DNA from 2 places in the Salinicola sp. 4072 genome. Region 1 is predicted to be linked to the other one. Evidence: riboswitches for the same ligand, from Rfam matches in the RefSeq annotation. Region 1 holds a riboswitch; the other holds the start of a gene.
What was found. Region 1 has a riboswitch for thiamine pyrophosphate ahead of thiC (phosphomethylpyrimidine synthase ThiC). Riboswitches for the same ligand answer to the same signal wherever they lie in the genome.
Positions count from the first base shown of each region.

Region 2: it holds a riboswitch for thiamine pyrophosphate, as region 1 does, so the genes downstream of both, R3F72_RS07160 (ABC transporter ATP-binding protein) here and thiC (phosphomethylpyrimidine synthase ThiC) in region 1, are expected to answer to the same signal.

Region 1 covers NZ_JAXOVV010000001.1:246,568-250,965, forward strand. The annotation lists gene R3F72_RS01080 (MFS transporter) at 1-487, opposite strand, end outside; gene R3F72_RS01085 (LysR family transcriptional regulator) at 633-1,523, shown strand; TPP riboswitch at 1,704-1,834, shown strand; gene thiC (phosphomethylpyrimidine synthase ThiC) at 1,948-3,828, shown strand; gene R3F72_RS01095 (5-formyltetrahydrofolate cyclo-ligase) at 3,895-4,398, opposite strand, start outside.
Region 2 covers NZ_JAXOVV010000007.1:43,328-47,725, forward strand. The annotation lists gene R3F72_RS07150 (potassium/proton antiporter) at 1-1,029, opposite strand, end outside; gene R3F72_RS07155 (hypothetical protein) at 1,378-2,193, opposite strand; TPP riboswitch at 2,314-2,417, shown strand; gene R3F72_RS07160 (ABC transporter ATP-binding protein) at 2,449-3,192, shown strand; gene R3F72_RS07165 (ABC transporter permease) at 3,185-3,961, shown strand; gene R3F72_RS07170 (ABC transporter substrate-binding protein) at 4,047-4,398, shown strand, end outside.

The DNA of each region.
Region 1 (4,398 bases):
CGTAGCGCGGGTGGATCTCCTCGTTGAGGTAGGTCATCGCCACCGCGCACAGGCCGGAAAGCGACAGCCCCGCCAGCCCCCGCATGACCAATACTCCCGTCCAGCTCGGCATCGCCGCGGCAATCAGGGTACAGACCGCCGCCGCCAATAGCGCCACCGACATCACCGACTTGCGCCCCACCGCGTCCGAGATCGGCCCAGTGATCAGCAGGCCGATCGCCAGCATGCCGGTGGCGACCGACAGTGACAGGCTGCTGGTGGCGGCGTCGATGCCGAAGGCGTCCGACAGGATCGGTAGCAGCGGTTGGACGCAATAGAGCAGCACGAAGGTCGAAAAGGCACCGAGGAACAGTGCCAGCATGGTCGGCCGGTAGCCGCGCTGACCACGTTCGATGAAACCGCTTTCGGCGGCTTCCGCCTCGCGCGCCAGCCGATGATTGGCGGCCTGGGTGGCATTGTGGATGTCGGATGAGGTATGGCGGGACAACCCGATTCTCCCGAAGACGATGGCTGGCGCCGGAGTGCCATGGTCGGCCCGTTGCGCCGAGTTGATTTAGATCTTGGTAGGTTACGCCGCCACCATTAAGCTTTCTAATATATTATTCGACGCTTTTGAGAGGTTTAGCGACTCAATGGAACTGCGCTATCTGCGCTACTTCGTCGCCGTGGCCGAAGAGCTGCATTTCAGCCGCGCGGCCGAGCGGCTGGGAATCTCGCAGCCGCCGCTGAGCCAGCAGATCCAGGCGCTGGAGCGCGAGCTGGGCACACGCCTGCTGACCCGGACCAACCGCCGCGTCGAGCTGACCGAAGCCGGCCGGGTCTTCCTCGACGAGGCGCGCGACATCCTGGCACGAACCGAGCGCGCCACCCGGCTGGTGTCCCGGCTCGGGCGTGGCGAAGCTGGCCAGCTGCGTATCGGCTTCACCACCTCGGTGCCCTTGAGCCCGACGCTGCCGCGCACGCTGATGCGTTACCGCCAGCGCTATCCCGATGTCGAGCTGCGCATGCACGAGCTCAACAGCCAGCGCCAGGTCGCCCCGCTGCTCGAGGGCGATCTGGATATCGGCATCATGCGCCCCGCCACCCTGCCGGAGGGTCTCGACGCCTTCACTCTGATTCGCGAACCGCTGATGGCCGTGGTCAACGAGCAGGGGCCGCTCGGTGGCAGCGCGCTACCGCTGACGCTCGAAGCCCTGGCGATTCACCCCTTCGTCTATTTCTCGCCCGCTGCCGGCACCGGCCTGCTCGATCAGTTCAACACCCTGTTCGCCAAGCGTGGCCTGACGCCCCGGCTGGTGCAGGAAGTCGGCGGCCCGAACACCATCATCAGCCTCGTAGCGGCCGGCATGGGCGTATCGGTTCTTCCCGCCTCGTTCCAGCACATCCGGATCGACAATGTCCGCTACCGCCCGTTGAGCGATGCCGATGCCGTGTCCGAAGTCTGGCTGACCCATGCCCGCCACCACCTGACGCCCCAGGCCCGCTCGTTCATCGATCTGGTCCAGCGCCCTCTCGATCCATAACGCGCCCTCTCGATCCATAACGCGCCCTCTCGATCCATAACGCGCCCCCTCGATCCATAACGCGCTCCCTCGACCCGTGACGCGTTCCCTCCTCGCAGGCCCGGCCGTGACCGCCGCCACACGGCCGGCTTGACCTCGCCCGCCCCTCGTCACAGACTGCCCGTGGCGATGCACGATGTCGCCAGCTTGACGGGGTGCCGGTGGAACCGGCTGAGATCGTCCTGCGCCGGGATTCATTCGACGGCGCCACGGCGGATCCCGACGAACCTGATCCGGCTAGTACCGGCGTAGGGATCAAGCGGAAACCGTGGCGTGAGAGAAGACTCGCCCGTGCCGGTTTTCCCCTCCTGCGCTGTGCGCCGGCCTGACCCCGATAGCCTTGGCAAATATGCCTGGCAAGTCATGCCACGGAGCACAACCGAACATGAAATCCCCACAATTTCTGGCTGAAACCGCCCGCGTCGACAGCGCCGCCATCGCGCCGCTACCGGCCTCGACCAAGGTTTATGTCGAAGGCTCGCGTCCGGATATCCGGGTGCCGATGCGCGAAATCTCGCTCTCGCCCACGCAGACCCGAAGCGGACTCGAACCCAACGCGCCGCTCACCGTCTACGACACCTCCGGCCCCTACACCGACCCGGCTGCCGACATCGATATCCGCCGTGGCCTGCCGGAACTGCGCCGCCAATGGATCGACGAGCGCGGCGACACCGAATGGCTCGACGGCCCCAGCTCGACCTACGGCCGCGTTCGTGCCGAGGATCTGCGTCTATCGACGCTGCGCTTCGAGCTGAAGCGCACGCCGAGGCGGGCCAGGGAAGGACGCAACGTCACCCAGCTGTACTACGCGCGCCAGGGCATCGTCACGCCGGAGATGGAGTTCATCGCCATCCGCGAGAACCAGCGCCGGCGGGAGGCCCGCACCCTCGATACCGACCCGATGCTGGATCATCAACACCCTGGCGAGTCCTTCGGTGCCCATCTCCCCGACGAGATTACTCCCGAGTTCGTGCGTGACGAAGTCGCCCGCGGCCGGGCGATCATCCCGGCCAACATCAATCACCCGGAGAGCGAGCCGATGATCATCGGCCGCAACTTCCTGGTGAAGATCAACGGCAACCTGGGCAATTCGGCCGTGACCTCCTCGATCGAGGAAGAGGTCGACAAGATGACCTGGGGCATCCGCTGGGGCGCGGACACCATCATGGATCTCTCCACCGGCCAGAACATTCACGAGACGCGGGAATGGATCATCCGCAACTCGCCGGTGCCCATCGGCACGGTGCCGATCTACCAGGCGCTGGAGAAGGTCAATGGCGTCGCGGAGAACCTGACCTGGGAGATCTTCCGCGACACTCTGATCGAACAGGCCGAACAGGGTGTGGACTACTTCACCATCCATGCCGGCGTGCGCCTGCACCACGTGCCGATGACGGCCAGGCGCGTGACCGGCATCGTCTCCCGCGGCGGCTCGATCATGGCCAAGTGGTGCCTGTACCACCACCGGGAGAGCTTCCTCTATACCCACTTCGAAGACATCTGCGAAATCATGAAGGCCTACGACGTCTCGTTCTCGCTGGGCGACGGCCTGCGTCCGGGGTCGATCGCCGATGCCAACGACGAGGCCCAGTTCGCCGAGCTGGAAACGCTGGGCGAGCTGACCCGGATCGCCTGGAAACACGACGTCCAGGTGATGATCGAAGGCCCCGGCCACGTGCCGATGCAGCTGATCAAGGAGAACATGGACAAGCAGCTCGAGTGCTGCGACGAAGCGCCGTTCTACACGCTAGGCCCGCTGACCACCGACATCGCCCCGGGCTACGATCACATCACCTCCGGCATCGGCGCGGCGCAGATCGGCTGGTACGGCTGCGCGATGCTCTGCTACGTCACGCCCAAGGAGCACCTGGGCCTGCCCAACAAGGATGACGTCAAGACCGGCATCATCACTTACAAGATCGCCGCCCATGCCGCCGATCTCGCCAAGGGGCATCCCGGCGCGCAACGCCGCGACAACGCGCTGTCGAAAGCCCGCTTCGAATTCCGCTGGGAGGATCAGTTCAACCTGGGGCTGGACCCGGACACCGCCCGCGCCTTCCATGACGAGACGCTGCCCAAGGATTCCGCCAAGGTGGCGCACTTCTGCTCGATGTGCGGGCCGAAGTTCTGCTCGATGAAGATCACCCAGGAAGTGCGCGAACGCTTTGGCGACGATACCGGAATCGCCGCCGAGAAAGCGGCCGGCATGGAGGAGCAGGCAGAACGCTTCAGGCGCGAAGGTGGCGAACTCTACCGAGAGGTGTAGCCGCTCGCGGCGTCGGGCATCGCGCCCGACGTCTGCGTCTTGGCTTGGCTTGGCTTGGCTTGGCCCTCAGATCGTGCCCAGCGCTTCCATTCGGCACAGCTCCTGCAGCGGCGGAATCGTGTCGTACATCTGCTGATCCAGCAGTTGCCACACGATGCCCACGGTGGGCTTGTGGGGCGCATCGACTTCGATCGTGCGGGTCGGCGTGAAGATCACGTCCGAAACGGTATCGAAGACCTCCGGATGCAGCTCCTCCTCGAGTACCTGGCAGTCATGGACCAGAGCTGCCGAGGGGGTATTCACATCGATGTTGCCGATGCGATAGAGCATGCCCCACTCGGCATCGAAGTAACCGTGGCCCTTGCCGAAGCGGATGCCGGCTTCGTTGATCGCGCCGGTGCCCGTCACCATGAAATCGGTCCTGGGCCGCTCGCGGATCTCCGTCAGCGAGATCGGCCGTCCCATCCGCTCCATGCCGTCCAGCGTCGCGGCATAAAGGTACATTTCCTCCGGAATCTCGGCGGGATCGAGCAGCCAGAAACCGCGCTTGATCGAATAGGTCGTCATCAG
Region 2 (4,398 bases), on a different contig from region 1:
GGCCCCGCGCAGCCCGACCCAGGAAATGAAACCGATCTCTCGCCACCGGAAATTGAAGAACGGCACCAGCGAAGCCACCACCGCGACGGGACGTGCCAGCACGATCAACGCCACGGCCAGGATGGCGCTCGGTATCGCGTAATCGATCATCTCCGACGGCGTGACCAGCAGACCCAGCACCAGGAACAACCCGATCTGGCTCAGCCAGGCCAGCCCGTCGTGGACGGGAAGAATATGCGTGAGATGGCGACCGGGCTGGTTGCCGATCATCAGACCGGTGAGATAGATGGCCAGGAAGCCGCTGCCGCCAGCAGCGCTGGTGGCGCCGAAAATGCAGAACCCCAGCGCGAGCGCCAACAGCGAATAGAGCCCCGGTGCCAGATCCAGATAACGCAGCAGCTTGGCCGATACCCAGCCGCCGCCCAACCCGACGGCAAGCCCCAGCCCGAACTGCAGGAAGAAGCGCATCAGCGTCTCCCATACACCTCCGACGGCACCGGTCAGCAATTCGGCGAGAGTGATGGTGAGAAAGATCGCCATCGGATCGTTGGTACCGGATTCGATCTCGAGCGTTGCCCCCACGCGCTCGTTGAGATTGACGCCCTGCCCCTTGAGCATGGAGAAGACCGCTGCGGCGTCCGTCGAGCCGACGATCGCCCCCACCAGCAAGCCTTCGGTAAGCGTCAGATCCATTAGCCACATGGCCAGCAGGCCCAGAATACCGCTGGTCAGGAAGACCCCGATGGTGGCCAGCGACAGTGCCGGCCTGAGCCCCACGCGGAAGGTCCGGAAGCGCGTGCGAAGGCCGCCGTCGAGCAGAATCATCGCCAGCGCCAGGTGGCCGATCAGAAACGCCTGAGAGTAATCATCGAACTGCAGGCCGAGTACACCTTCCTCCCCGGCGAGCATACCCAGGCCCAGAAAGAGAACGAGCAGCGGTACGCCGATCCGGGACGACACCCGGCTGGCCAGAATACTGAGGGCTATCAGTGCCCCACACACAAGAAACAGGCTATTGATCGAGTCCAATTCTCAGCCATCGGTTATGAGTCGGGATGATCCAGGGTCTGTTGCCGTTTCGGCGCGAACCGCGTTGCTGCGCCAAATGGTGTCAGGCCAGGCGCGGGATGCCGATAAGGGTGGTTCCCTTTTCCAATCCCGCAACGCCGCATGGCGCCATTTGCCGCGCAACCCGAAGGGCCGGGCCGGTTTTTGCACGGTGCTGCATTTTTCGTCATTCATTTGGAACGACCAAATCACATTCCTCACGCCTTGCCCCGCACAAAAACTGGTTCCGGCGCGGCCGTGCATGAAACGGCAACAGACCCTAGTATGCCATGCAGGCGAAGTCTTGCGGGGTCGAAAATTGCTGCAAATTTAATCTTCTAGCCAGTGTGGATGGGCGATCACCCGCTCCCCGGCGCCTTCTCCATGCAGCGCCAGCAGCACCGCCAGCGCTCGCATTCCGGGGCGATAGTCGGTGAGATCCGGTATCGGATGACGGCGACCATAAGCGGCGATGAAGGCATCGCGGTGGCCGGCGTTTTCCAGCAGCAGTTCTAGCAGGCAGAGATCCAGCTCCAGCGGCGCCCACACCAGCGCTTCCCAGTCGCTCCATAGCCAGTCCGTCGCGCCTTCGAGAAATTGATCGCTGCGCAGATCCGGCAGGCACCAGACGCTCTTCGCGGGCTGCGGCCAGCTCGGCATGTGGCCTATCCAGTCGCGCCGGGGGTGATTCTCCACGAAAGCGCGAGCACGCTCCGGCCAACTCGACAGCGGCGAGATGTCACCAACTGGGTGACCAAACCCCGGCTGTGCCTCCTGGTGCAGTAGCGCCAGTTGATCGCCGAGTCGCGCGGCCAACGTCTCGCTCATTACAGGCGGGGCGGCATGACGCCATGGCAGGCTCCAGAGCGGCGCCTGCTGCAGCCGGTCGAGGAACGTCATCGGCAGCGGCGCCATCGGCAAATGGGGTGGCAGCCACCCCGGCACGCGGGTCAGGGCCTCGGGAACTTGCCAACGGTCGAACCCGAACAGCTGCTGGATACCCCACCAGAAACCGTCGTTTGCGGGCGATCTCCTCGCCAACTTCAGCAACTGCGGGGAAAGCTCTTCGCTACGCCACAGCCAGTTGGCGCTGTCCGGCCAGCGTAGCGCCAACGGCGTCAGCGACTTGCCCGTCAACGCTGTCATGCGCCGGGTGAGTTCGTCATCCGCGCGGATCGCAAGGTCTCGCATCGTCAATGCACTTCGTCCTTGTGTCGGTCCGATCATCGCCGGTGGGCAGGCGGTGATGGTCGGCGTACAATCGCAGGCACTGGATAGGGGTGCCCATGCGACGGGCTGAGAGTGCGGTATGCACAACCCTTGAACCTGAACCGGCTAATACCGGCGGAGGAAATGCCAGCAGTTCTCGCATGACTTCGCCCGGCCCCGATGGGAGTTGTCATGCCACCACCCGGACTCATCGTCCGCCAGGCTTCGCTGACCTTCGGCGATCGCCCGTTGTTCCACGGGCTTCAGGCCCGGTTCGATGCGGGCAGCTGGACCTGCCTGCTCGGTCGCAGCGGCAGCGGCAAGAGTTCCTTGCTGCGCATGATCGCCAGCCTGAGACTGCCTGACAACCATCATCTCGATCTCGCTACCAGCGACGGCGCGCCGTTGGCGGGCCGTCTCGCCTGGATGGCGCAGCAGGACCTTCTCGTTCCCTGGCAGCGCGTGGTGGATAACGTGATGCTGGGTGCGCATTGGCGAGGGCGACCCAAGCCCGAGGATCGCCAGCATGCCGAGCGCCTGCTGGACCAGGTCGGTCTCGCCGACAAAGCCGGCCAGTGGCCGGACGAACTCTCCGGCGGGCAACGCCAGCGCGTCGCCCTCGCCCGCACGCTGTTCGAGGATGCCAGCGTCGTCCTGATGGACGAACCCTTCTCGGCGGTCGACGCCATTACCCGGCTGGAGCTGCATGACCTTGCCAGCCGGCTCCTGGCCGACCGCACGGTAATCATGGTGACGCACGATCCGCTCGAGGCGCTGCGCCTGGCCGATCGAATCCTGATCCTGCAGGGTGAGCCCGCCCACCTGGTATCGATACCCGTGCCCGAAGGCGCTCGCCCGCGCCCGCTCGACAATGTCGACCTGCAGCGTCGTCAGGCCGAGCTCGTCACTCGGCTGCAGGAGTCGGCACATGCTTGAGAAGATTGCACCGGGCCGACTCGTTCGCCCCGTGGGGGCGCTCGTCGTCCTTGTTGCCATCTGGCAGTTGGTACTGATGCTGACCGGCGTGCCACGCTACATCCTGCCCTCGCCGACGGCCGTCGGTAGCGCGCTGATCGAACAGCGCGCGTTGCTTGCTCATCATGCCGGCATCACCGCCATCGAGATAGTGGCCGGGCTGATCGGCGGCATCCTGCTGGGGCTGGCAACGGCGCTGGCGCTGGCTCGCTTCCGCGCCCTGCGCCGCACGCTACTGCCCCTATTGCTGATCAGTCAGGCCATCCCGCTGTTCGCGCTGGCGCCAATCCTGATGCTGTGGCTCGGTTACGGCCTGGGCCCGAAGATTCTGATGGCCATGGTCATCATCTACTTTCCGGTCGCGTCGACCGGCTACGACGGGCTGCGGCAGACACCACAAGGCTGGCTCGATCTGGCCCGCACCTTCGGGCTGAGCCGGCGCCAGCAGCTGCTGAAGGTGCAACTGCCGGCCGCCCTGCCGTCGCTCGCTTCCGGGCTGCGGATGGCAGCCAGCGCGGCGCCGATCGGCGCGGTGATCGGTGAGTGGGTCGGCTCCAGCCAGGGGCTGGGCTACTTGATGCTCAATGCCAATGCACGGTTGCAGATCGACCTGATGTTTGCCGCTCTGGTCGTGCTCGTGGCGTTTGCCGTCCTGCTCTACTTCGGCGTCGATGCGGCATTGAGGCTGTCGATGCCCTGGCACCGGGATCGCGTGGAATCCGGGCCTTGAAACGAGATCACACCGGGTCTTTCCAGCGAATCGTATCAACCATGCATGCCTTCATGAATACATCAAAATGACAGGGGAACAAGCAATGGCAACCCAACGTGCAACCCAACGATCGACACTGTGGCGGCGCGGACTGGCGATGAGCCTGGCGCTGCTGGGCCTGATCCTGGCGACGCCGATCTTGGCGCAGGAAGACGAAGATGCCTTGGCGCCGCCACAGATGATTCCGCTGAGCGTGATGCTCGACTGGTACGTCAATCCGGTTCACGCGCCGATCGTCATCGCCAAGCAGCGCGGGCTGTTCGAGAAACGCGGACTGGATGTCGACATTCAGGCCCCGGCCGATCCCAGCGTCCCGCCCAAGCTGGTCGCCGCCGGGCGGATCGATCTTGCGGTCAGCTATCAGCCGCAGCTGCATTTGCAGGTAGATCAGGGGC